Regions from separate parts of the Marinicrinis sediminis genome, predicted to be linked through region 1. Evidence: riboswitches for the same ligand, from Rfam matches in the RefSeq annotation. Region 1 holds a riboswitch; the other holds the start of a gene.
The links. Region 1 has a riboswitch for thiamine pyrophosphate ahead of ACFSUC_RS06510 (thiazole synthase). Riboswitches for the same ligand answer to the same signal wherever they lie in the genome.
Positions count from the first base shown of each region.

Region 1 (6,024 bases):
GGATATCTCCAGCTCATGAAGCTTTTCAAAATCCACCTTTCGCTGGACCAGCTTCGAATGTTGCAGGGGTAGCTCTCTTCTTCCAAGCAATACAACTTCATCATAACGATTGTCAGCCAGCATCAGTTCCAGCAAATGTCCGCCTACCAAACCACTCGCTCCGGCCAGAATCGCTCTCTTCATAACCATCCCTCTTTCTTTTCTTATTTATCAATCGCTGCACAATCAGGAATGGGCTGTCGATCGCCTGCGCCATGACCCGCTTGGAATCAACGGAGCATGTCTATGCGCTCTCCACACATACACCCAGCCCTCCCTTGCACGGCTGACATCCTGAATCCAGACACGGTCGTATTCATTATCTGGATGCGCTGGCCCAAAATAGTCCTCCAATGCATCCAGCACAGACAACGCTTCTTTATTTAACGTCAACCATTCACCATGCACAATCCCTTTGGCTGACGAAGCGTGTAAGGTCCGCGCTTTTTGTAAGGTCGGCGTCTGCTGGGAGATCCGCCTTGCTTGCGAATTCTGAGCCGTCTGAGCCGCCAGAGAAGTCTCCTGAGAGGTCTGCTTGAACTCAGAGACCTTGGCTGCCTGCCGCGATTGCATAACCTTCTCCTCGTCCAACAGCAACAGACCGGGATAGGGACCGAGATGCACGAGCGTACCGTATATCTGTCCTGCTTCCAACGCCCGTAGATGAGTATTGACCAGGTGATGATTGCATTCGCCCTGAAGGAGCGTTCCATATACGAAAACCGATACGACGGAATCTTGCCAAGTAGCCACAGTCTACTTCTCCCCTTTAACCAGCAATCCCGCTTCTGTCAAGCCTTGGTGCAGTCCCTGCACAAAGACCAATGCCTGCTCATTATCTCCATGCACACAGACTGTATCCGCTTCAAGTGGCACCACAAGGCCTCTTCTGCTCATGACTTCCTTCCGTTCCAGAATGGACATCACCTGTGAAATGGCCTGCTGGGCATCATGAATCACGGCCCCCGGCAGCGATCTTGGCGTCAAGGCGCCATCGTCTTCATACATGCGATCTGCGAATATTTCGCGAGCTACCCGCAGACCCCGCTTCCTTCCCTGTTCGATCAACTCACTACCGGCCAGTCCATACAGCACAAGTTCCCGATCCACATCATAGACAGCCGCTGCCACCGCCGCTGCTAGCTCCGGCTGTCTGGCTGCCATATTGTAGAGCGCCCCGTGCGGCTTCACATGATGAAGGCGCGCCCCTTCAATCTGCACAAACGCCCGCAAGGCCCCGACTTGATACACGATCATGTCATAGACTTCCTCTGCCGTAACCTGCATTTCCCGCCGTCCGAAGCCTTGCAGATCAGGCAGGCCGGGATGCGCACCGATATGAATCTCATGCTGGACACACGCTTTCACCGTGCGCTTCATCACAGAAGGATCACCGGCATGAAAGGCACAGGCGATATTCGCGGACGTGATCCACGGCAATATGTCTGCATCCTGACCCATCTGATAAACGCCAAAACTCTCGCCCAAATCGCAGTTCAGATCGATGTTCAATCGCATGAATCCTCCTCCTCCTTTTCTTTCCTCTCTGGATAATCGTCATACATGACATCGACTTGATTCTTTAACCGTTTCGATTATTCCTTTCTATCCCCATCTGTCCCTTTCTGTCCCTTTCAGTCTCTGTCTATTACCCTCTCTCTCCTGATCTGTCCCGATTTATATCCACTTATCCTCGTTTCTTCCCATCTATCCCCGTTTATCCTCATTGTGATCCCGTTCTCACTTACCTCTGACAGTTTGTCAACAACTCGCAAATGATCTTGCTTCCCACTGTCTGGCATAGTACGATTGCGTTACATATGACAACGATACAGCTAGGGGTGCCCGGCGCTTTGCCGACGGCTGAGAGGAAGTATCCAACCCTTGTACCTGATCTGGTTCGTACCAGCGTAGGAAAGCTGTCCCGATCTGTTTCACTCCGTTCATCGTGACGTGCTGTCTGTTCGTCCGAGACCCGACCGTGACCGCTCCCAGCTTGCCCGCGCCGGTAAGCTGTTTTTTGTGTCCCATTTTCCTTGGAAAGGATGAAAATACCATGATGGATACGCGCGATACCCTACTCATCGGCGACACACCGATCACGAATCGTCTATGGCTTGGCACCGGCAAATACGGCCATATGCAAACGATGAAAGACACCTTGCAGGCTGCGCAATCACAGGTCATCACCGTCGCCGTGCGACGAGCCGAATGGTCAGAAACGGAGGATTCGATCCTGCATCATCTGCCGGATAACACCATCTTGCTGCCCAACACCTCCGGTGCCCGAAATGCGGAAGAAGCCGTTCGCATAGCCAGACTGGCACAGGCAGCCGGGATGGGCAACTGGGTCAAAATCGAGGTGATTCGTGATCAGAAATATTTGCTCCCGGACAATCTGGAAACGATTCGGGCTTCAGAAAGATTAGTGAAGGAAGGCTTCATTGTGCTTCCCTATATGTCGCCCGATCTGATGGCAGCGAGGCAACTGGAAGAGGCAGGGGCCGCAGCTGTAATGCCGCTCGGCGCTCCGATCGGTTCCAATCGGGGCTTGCAAATGAAAGAACTGATTCAGATCATGATCATGGAGGCTCGCCTTCCCGTTATTGTCGATGCAGGCATCGGAAGACCGTCTGATGCTGGACTGGCAATGGAAATGGGAGCAGCAGCGGTACTGGTCAATACTGCCATTGCCACCGCCCGGCATCCCGTCCTCATGGCAGAGGCTTTTCATCTCGCCGTACAGGCCGGACGCAAAGCCCATCTCGCCGGGCTCGGTCCGGTATCCGCATCTGCTCAAGCCCAAGCTTCTTCTCCCCTGACAGGATTTCTAGGTGAAAGGAGCTGATTCATCCATGGGCTTCTATGAAACCTGCACTGCCCTCCAGTCCAGGCCACTCAGCACGATCATGGCTAACATGCATGCACGCGATGTCGAGAAAGCGCTGCTGAAGTCCCATCTGGACGAGCAGGACTATCTGGCTCTGCTCTCTCCAGCCGCAGAGCCTTACCTGGAGCCGATGGCCCAAAAGGCGCACCAGCTGACGATTCAGCACTTTGGTCGCGCCATCTTGCTATATGCTCCACTCTATGTGTCCGATCATTGTGTCAATCATTGTACGTATTGCAGTTTCAGTGTCGTCCATGATTTCCCCAGAAAACAACTGGAGCCGCAACAGCTCGAAAAAGAAGCCGCTTTGTTGCATCAGGCCGGATTGCGCCATGTTCTGCTGCTGAGCGGTGAGTCTCCCTTGCAGGCTTCTGCCGCCTACTTCCAGCGCTGTGTGCGCGCATTGTCCACCTGGTTCCCTTCCGTCTCCCTGGAGGTACAGCCGCTGCAAACCGCTGAATATGAAGCATTGGCAAAATGCGGGGTCGAGGGCTTGACCGTGTATCAGGAGGTATATGATCCACACCTCTATGCCAAGCTGCACCTGAAAGGGCCCAAGCGACACTATCGCACGCGAATCGATACACCGGAAAGAGCGTGTTCCGCAGGCATCCCTTCGGTCACCATCGGTGCCCTTCTCGGTTTGGGTGATGCACGAACCGAAGCCTTTACAGCCGGCCTGCATGCCCGGACGCTGCAGTCTCGTTATTTAGAAACGGCCATACAGATGGCTTTTCCTAGAATTCGCCCTCACCTCGGCTCTTTTCAACCTGCCCATCCTGTTGATGATCGCCTGCTCACCCAGATCATGCTCGCTTATCGACTCTTCATGCCTGCCTCTGGCATCACCCTCTCCACCAGGGAACGGGCAGCGCTTCGCGATCAGTTGCTGCCACTTGGTGTCACGAAAATGTCTGCCGCCTCTTCCACCGCTGTTGGGGGTTATGCGCTGGCTTCAGAAACACCGGGGCAATTTGAAATCTCCGATACCCGAACGGTGGCCCAGGTTTGCAGAGCGATTAAGGAGAAAGGCTATCAGCCAGTCAGAAAAGACGGCTGCAATCTTTATCCCCAAGCCTCCCCTTGAGCGCCAAGGCTCGGGTGAGTGCTTCCAGTTCTGCTTCCCTTTGCAGCCATAACTGCTCCGCCTCTGTGACCGAGACCCAGGCAAAACGAATGGATGTGCCTGGGGGCAGCTGCGCCAAAACCGGCACATCCACCGAGGCCACCTGGGCGATGCGCGGATACCCGCCAGTCGCCTGACCGTCCGCCATCAAAATGACAGGCTGCCCGTTTGGCGGCACCTGAACCGTCCCGACTGTCACCGGTTCTGTCTTCATCTGAAACGAAGCCAACGGGTGTAGCGGACTGCCCTCTAGCCGGTAGCCCATCCGATCCGACTGCGGCAAAATTCGAAAGTCGGTTGACTTCAGCTTCTCTCTGCTGCGCTTGGGAAATGAATCGATCTCCCGTCCCTCCATGACCCGAATGACCGGTTCAGGCTCCTTCCAATCCAGAATGGGGACGCGCCATGACGGACGGTACAGCCTATCCGTTCGGATTGCTCGTCTCCCGATGCATGGCGGGTTCTGCGGCTGCTCTGCGTTCAAGGCAGCCGACGGGCGGATGACCAGTTCATCTCCTGCCCGTAGCGTTCTGCCCCCGATCCCACCGAATCCTCCGCGTACATACGTACTGCGACTGCCCAGCACAATCTCGGCTTCGAACCCACCCTGTACCGCCAGATAGGCCCTGCATCCTTTTCTGAAACTGCCGATGCTCAGTACCGTGCCGGCCGGGAGATAGACAGGTCGCCACATGGGAATTTCCTGTTGATTGGCCTGAACCGAACAGGCACCTCCGCAAATACTGATCCACATCCCTTGCTGAATGTCGAGCGTGGGACCGACCCAGGTCATCTCCAGCACGGCTGCCTCATCTTCATTGCCCAGCAATCGATTAGCGACTCGGCTCGACCAGCGATCCATCACACCGCTGACCGGCACACCCAGATGCCGGTGTCCGATTCGTCCCTGATCCTGCAAGGTCGTATAGACTCCGGGCTTCTTCACTTTCATTCCAATACGCTGACTGACCTCTTCTTCACGGTCCGTCCCGTTCTGACGGACAGGCTCAACTGGTTCCCTTCCCCCTTGCTGTTCCACAGGGCATCACCTCCTTGTTCGCCATTTCCTGCAACCGTCAAACAGGGCCGTCTGGGCAGACGTCCCTATTCACGATAACGCTCATAATCCACTTTCGAGATCGGTTCGAACCTGACGCGATCCCCCGGTTGCAGATAGGAAGGCTGATCGCGATGAGGATCGAAGAGCGACATGGGGGTTCGCCCAATCAGTTGCCATCCGCCTGGAAGGGTGAGTGGATACACACCTGTCTGGACGCCGCCAATGCCCACACTTCCCTTCTCCACCTGAATACGAGGCTCGGCGCGTCTGGGAACTGCGATCCGTTCGTCCATTCCCTGCAAATAAGGGAATCCGGGCGCAAACCCGATCAGGCTGACGACATATTCCCGCTCCGAATGCAGACGGATCACCTCGGACGTATCCATTTGAAGATGGTTCGCTGTCACATCCAAATCCGGTCCGTACTGACCACCGTAGCAAACCGGGATGATTTTGAGACTGCCAGCCCCTTTTTCGGATATCCGCTCCTGCATACGAAAAAGCTGATGCCGCTCGTGAATCTGCATTTTCATCCAATGTGACACGGACGAAAGGGCAAGCGACGAGCGATGCAGTCGCTGCACGACTGCAGGATCATAATAAACCGTCAACACTTCATCCGTCGCGATACATTCAACCATGCCTGAAATGGGCCGAACCCGCAGTTCCTTCAGAAATGCTTGAATATAGGGGAATAACGGAATCGAGGTGCTGGAATAGAACTGAACGGTAATGGCTTGTTCCGAGATCGGAATCATATCAAGGGTAATCGGGTTCATAACGGTTCCACCTCCCATCAAGGTTGTGGACTTGCTCGGCTTCCTCCGATCGTCAAACAGATACAAGCCGCTCGCCTGAGCCGTTTGAGCCGTTCGTCATGAGGAAGAAAAAAAGCGGCTCTCCGCCGCC
Region 1 is NZ_JBHUMM010000010.1:97,532-103,555, reverse strand. It holds gene ACFSUC_RS06525 (oxidoreductase) at 1-183, opposite strand, end outside; gene ACFSUC_RS06520 (gamma-glutamylcyclotransferase family protein) at 226-792, opposite strand; gene ACFSUC_RS06515 (5-oxoprolinase subunit PxpA) at 796-1,557, opposite strand; TPP riboswitch at 1,867-1,973, shown strand; gene ACFSUC_RS06510 (thiazole synthase) at 2,096-2,887, shown strand; gene thiH (2-iminoacetate synthase ThiH) at 2,895-4,016, shown strand; gene ACFSUC_RS06500 (5-oxoprolinase subunit C family protein) at 3,973-5,094, opposite strand; gene pxpB (5-oxoprolinase subunit PxpB) at 5,160-5,894, opposite strand.

Region 2 (6,024 bases), on a different contig from region 1:
CACTCATCGAGCCGACTTCAAGCAGCTTGAGATCTGCTTTCTTGGCTTTCACCAAATAATCCAGTCCGTACAAGGCGGTGCGGCGGTAGTCCCCGATAATCCGGCCGCGACCGTAAGCATCTGGCAGACCGGTAATAATGCCTGCTTTTCTTGCGGCTCTCATCTCTGTGGTATAAGCGTCAAATACACCCTGGTTATGCGTTTTGCGAACATCGGTGAACAGGCGAATCATTTCCTCTGGCAATTCAAATCCATAGGCTTTACACGCATCAACCATCATGCGAATGCCGCCAAATGGTTGAATCGACCGCTTGAACGGCTCATCGGTCTGCAATCCCACGACCTGCTCCAAATCTTTTTCAATATAGCCTGCCTTGTGCGACACGATCGTTGAAACGGTATCGACATCGACATCCAGAACGCCGCCGTTGGCTCTCTCCAGCTTGGATAGTTCGGAAATGCGCTCCCACAGCTTTTTCGTCGCTTCGGTTGCCCCGGCAAGAAATTGATCGTCACCCTCATATGGGCTGATGTTTCGGTCTAGAAAATCCTTCACATCGACCTGATTCATCCATTTTCCGAATGCAAAACCTCTCCAAGGATCTCTGCTCTCACTTTGACGTTTGACTTCACTTTCCACCACTGACATGAAAAAGCACCTCCACTCAAGGTTCAAGATAGAGCGGGGAAGCCTGCCATTCAGGCCGTTGCACCCTCTCTAAGCTTGTTCATACTGATTTCTTCCTGTTCATCCTGTTGCTGTTGTTCTGTCTATGGTTTCAAAACTAGATAACGCTTCTGATAAAAGGGGGGCTTTCGGAAACAAAGTTTCCGAAAGCCTGATCCGGTCAACCTATTGCATCTTGATGATTAAAACTTTCCATAGAAAGCATTGCGGTACACATCAGCCAGCTCTGTGACAAGCGGCAATCTTGGGTTGGCCGTTGTACATTGATCCTCAAATGCACGGTCAGCCAGGTAATCGACTTTTCCTTCAAATTCTTTGGCATCGAATCCAAGATCCTGGAATTTCTCTTCAATACCCAGTGCCTTGTTCAGCTTGCGAATCGCATCAATCAGGCTGTTAACCCCTTCTTCGGTTGTCTTGGCTGGAAGTCCAAGAACGCGAGCGATTTCGGCATAGCGCTTGTCGGCCACGAAATGGTCATATTTCGGGAACGAAGCGAACTTCGTAGGCTTGGAAGAGTTATAGCGAATGACATGCGGCATCAGGATCGCGTTGGTGCGTCCATGTGCAGTATGGTATTCAGCTCCCCATTTATGCGCCAAGCTGTGGTTGATTCCGAGGAATGCATTGGCGAAGGCCATCCCCGCAATCGTGGAAGCATTATGCATTTTCTCACGGGACAACGCGCTGCCTGTCTTGTAAGATTCTTCGAGATATTCGAATACGAGCTGGATGGCTTTCATCGCCAAACCGTCGGTGTAATCATTCGCCATGACGGAAACATAAGCTTCAATGGCATGGGTCAATACGTCCATACCGGTATCAGCTACTGCACGCTGTGGCAAGCTCAATACGTAATCCGGATCGATGATTGCCACATCTGGTGTCAACTCATAGTCAGCCAGCGGATACTTGGTGTTTCCAACGGTTTTGTCTGTAATAACAGCGAAGGAAGTCACTTCGGAACCTGTACCGGAAGTCGTTGGAATCGCAACGAATTTCGCTTTTTGTCCGAGTCGCGGATATTTGTATACCCGTTTACGGATATCCAGGAACTTTTGCTTCAGGTCTTGGAAGTTGGTATCCGGATATTCATAGAACAACCACATGGCTTTCGCAGCATCCATCGGAGATCCGCCACCAATGGTGATAATGCAATCCGGCTGGAACTGGCGCATCATTTCGGTTCCGCGTTCCACGGTCGTCACAGATGGATCCGGCTCTACATCGCTGAAGACTTCAATCGCAACTGGATTCTGACGCTTGCGCAGATAGTATTCGACTCTCTCTACATAGCCCAGTTTTACCATCATCGGATCGGTTACGATCATGACACGAGTGATGTCCGGCATTTTGGCGAGATATTGGGTAGATCCTTTTTCAAAGTAGACTTTGTTCGGAATTTTGAACCATTGCATGTTCACTGTACGATACGCTACGCGTTTCACGTTAATGAGATTCACCGCCGTTACGTTGGATGTTGTGGAATTGTGACCATAAGAACCGCAGCCCAGTGTCAGGGAAGGCAAGTTCGTGTTGTAGATGTCACCAATTGCACCGTGCGTAGACGGGGAGTTAATGATAATACGTCCAGTTTGCAGACGCTTGGAGAAGGCATCGATGACAGCCTGATCGTTGGAGTGGATAACCGAAGAGTGACCCATTCCGCCAAACTGTACGATTTCAGCGGCCCGCTCGATTCCCTGCTCTGCGGTCTTCACTTTATAGCAAGCCAGTACCGGGCTCAGTTTCTCTGCAGACAACGGGAATTTCTCACCCACGCCCTGCAATTCCGCAATTAGCACTTTTGTCGTTTCCGGAACCTTTACGCCAGCCATTTCTGCGATTTTATGCGCCGGCTGACCCACAATCACGCCATTGACGGCACAGGAATCTTTCTTGATAACCAGACCGCTTACTTTTTCTGTTTCCTCTTTGTTCAGGAAGTAGCAGCCATGCTCTTGCAGCAATTTCTTCGCCTGATTGTAAATTGGCTCTTCCAGAATGACTGCCTGCTCAGATGCACAGATCATCCCGTTGTCAAACGTTTTGGACAGTACCAGATCGGTTGTAGCCTGTTCAATGTTGGCTGTCTTTTCAATGAAGCATGGTACGTTACCAGGACCAACACCGAGAGCCGGCTTACCTGTGCTGTATGCGGATTTCACCATGCCTGATCCACCTGTTGCCAGAACCAGTGCAGTATCGGCATGATTCATCAAGTATTGCGTCGCTTCCAGGGAAGGAACCTCTACCCATTGAATGATATGTTCTGGCGCTCCTGCTTTCACTGCTGCTTCATAAACCGTTTTTGCGGCTTCAGCGCTACATTTTTGAGCAGATGGATGGAAAGCAAAGATAATCGGGTTTCTTGTTTTTGCAGAGATCAGGGATTTAAACATCGTGGTCGATGTCGGGTTCGTTACCGGCGTTACCCCTGCAACGATCCCAACTGGCTCCGCAACCTGCTTGTAGTTCTCATATGGATTGTCAGCAATGACGCCAACGGTTTTGTCATATTTAATGCTGTGGTAAATATATTCTGTAGCAAAGATGTTTTTGGTGATCTTGTCTTCATAAACGCCGCGACCCGTTTCGGTAACAGCCATTTTGGCCAGTTCCATGTGACGATCAAGACCTGCGAGCGCCATTTGTTTGACGATCTCGTCAACCTGCTCCTGATCCAGCTTCATGAATTCTTCCAGGGCCTTCTTTGCATTATTCATCAACACATCGACTTGCTTCTGAGCTGTTTGTTGCTCGTTTGCTTTTTTCTCTGTCACATTCATGTTCTCCGCCTCCTATTGGATAATCGAACGCTCACATCATGGTGCGTGTTCTTTATGACTCTATCTTAGTTTTTTTTCGATGGACTCACTATGACAATTGTCACAACGCCTGAACGCAAACGCGTGATTGTGTGTCTTTTTTGTGAAAACTTTCACAAAGTATGGGAGGTCTTTCCCTTACTGCTGCACCTTGATCACGATTTGTCATTTCATTTTATGATATGAACATCCGAAACTTTGTTAATTGTAATCCTCCAGGCCGGGAAACACTGTGAGCTGACTCACATGAACTGAGAACGAAACGTGACGACTGGTAGACATCCGCTGATTTTGTCGATATAATGGTAACGAAATCTTCAAAAGGTGCATATCACCATATACGATACATGCGGGGGTGCTGGAATTGGCCGGCTGAGAATCGTGTCCCTTTAAGACACATACCCTTCACCTGATCTGGGTAATGCCAGCGTAGGGAGCGAAGCCTGTTATTAATCATGACTGTTTTCAAACACAATCGTGAGGCGCTTCCTGCGGGAGGCGTCTTTTTTGTATGGTGATCTATGTGTTTTTCGTGTCAAGATTTTATGTATGCATACCTATATAGATAAAGGAGAGAATTCAACTAATGAACATGATGACAAAACGATCCGGTATTCTAATGCTGATTGCGGTCCTGATGCTGTCCCTGCTCGCCGCATGCGGACAAGGCAACAACGAGAATGGAGAGGCAACCAATACGCAGTCTGAGAACCAGAACGAGGCCGCGGCTAATGGCCATAACGATGAAGAAAACACTGACTCCGCCACAGATTCAAATGAGAAGAAAGAGAAACAAAAGGTAACCGTTGTCCTCGACTGGACACCGAATACGAATCATACCGGTCTCTATGTCGCGCAAGCGAATGAATATTATGAAGAAGCCGGACTCGAGGTTGAGATCATCCAGCCTGGCGATGCTGGTGCTGCGAATCTTGTAGCGGCCGGTCAGGCAGATTTCGGTGTCAGCTACCAGGAGGAAGTCACCTATGCACGGACAGGAAGCGAGCTGCCAATCGTATCGATTGCCGCTGTTATTCAGCACAACACTTCCGGCTTTGCCGCTCCGGTAGAGAAAAATATCAAATCACCAAAAGACTTTGAAGGCAAAACCTACGGAGGCTGGGGCAGTCCAGTTGAAGAACAGGTAATGGATTCCCTCATGCGCACAGAAGGTGCGGATGTAAGCAAGGTAGATTTCATTTCACTTGGCGACAGCGACTTTTTCGCTGCCACGGAGCGCGATATTGATTTTGCATGGATTTTCTATGCTTGGACGGGCATTGAGGCCGAACTTCGCGGCAAATCCATTGACATGATTTATTTGCAGGACTATGCAGAAGAACTGGATTATTATACGCCAGTGCTGATCACCAACGAAAATCTCATTGCCGAGCAACCTGAACTGGTCCAATCTTTCATGAACGCAACAACCGAAGGCTATGAGTTCGCCATGCGTGAACCGGACAAAGCCGCTGAGATTCTGATTGAAGCTGAACCTGAGCTGAACGCAGAGCTTGTCAAAGCCAGTCAAGAGTGGCTCGCAGATCAATACCAGGCGGACGCACCGCGCTGGGGTGAACAGAAAGAATCCGTTTGGAACAACTATACTCAGTGGATGCTAGACAATGAACTGCTGGAAAAGCCGATGGATATCAGCAAAGCGTATACCAACGACTTTTTGCCTGCACAGGGTGAATAACGAGAGGAGCATGTCACCATGGCTAACGCACTTGTAAGTATTCAGATTATCCCGAAAACGAAGGATGGCGAGGATGTCATCCCCTATGTAGACAGAGCGATCGAAATCATCCATCAGTCCGGTATTAAATATGAAGTCCACCCGCTGGAAACGACGATGGAAGGTGAGCTTTCAGATTGTATGAACATTATCCAGCGCATGAACGAAGCGATGATTGAAATGGGATCGCCGAACGTGATTTCCCAGGTCAAGATTTATTACAATCCTGAAGGAGCATCCATGGATGTGCTGACGGAGAAATATCGATGAAGAAATGGAAAAAGGGATTGCAAAAAGGATGGCCAGCATGCACAGCGGCCATCCTTCTCCTTATGTGCTGGGAATGGGGCATTCGGCTCGACTGGATTTCTGTTCCTTCCTATATACTGCCTATGCCCAGTGAAATCGGGGTCACATTTGTTCAGGATTTTGGCACGCTCATGGAGAAGACAGGAAACACTGTGAAGCGGGTGCTGATCGGGTTTGCCATTGGCTCAGGGATCGGCATCACGACCGCGGTGCTGATGCATCTGATTCCGTTTACCCATCGGCTGCTATACCCGTACCTGATTGTATCGCAGAATATTCCCATCATCGCGCTGGCCCCGCTGCTGGCCATCTGGTTCGGATTCAATCAGGCACCCCATCTCATTATTATTACGCTGGTCTGTTTTTTTCCGGTCGCGATTTCCGGCCTGAGCGGATTTGCCCAAACGGATCGCATGATGCTGTCGTATATGCGCATGTCTGGCGCCAGTCGCTGGCAATTC
Region 2 is NZ_JBHUMM010000005.1:32,330-38,353, forward strand. It holds gene pflB (formate C-acetyltransferase) at 1-649, opposite strand, end outside; gene adhE (bifunctional acetaldehyde-CoA/alcohol dehydrogenase) at 871-3,477, opposite strand; TPP riboswitch at 3,858-3,969, shown strand; gene ACFSUC_RS03205 (ABC transporter substrate-binding protein) at 4,109-5,215, shown strand; gene ACFSUC_RS03210 (MTH1187 family thiamine-binding protein) at 5,234-5,524, shown strand; gene ACFSUC_RS03215 (ABC transporter permease) at 5,521-6,024, shown strand, end outside.
Region 2: it holds a riboswitch for thiamine pyrophosphate, as region 1 does, so the genes downstream of both, ACFSUC_RS03205 (ABC transporter substrate-binding protein) here and ACFSUC_RS06510 (thiazole synthase) in region 1, are expected to answer to the same signal.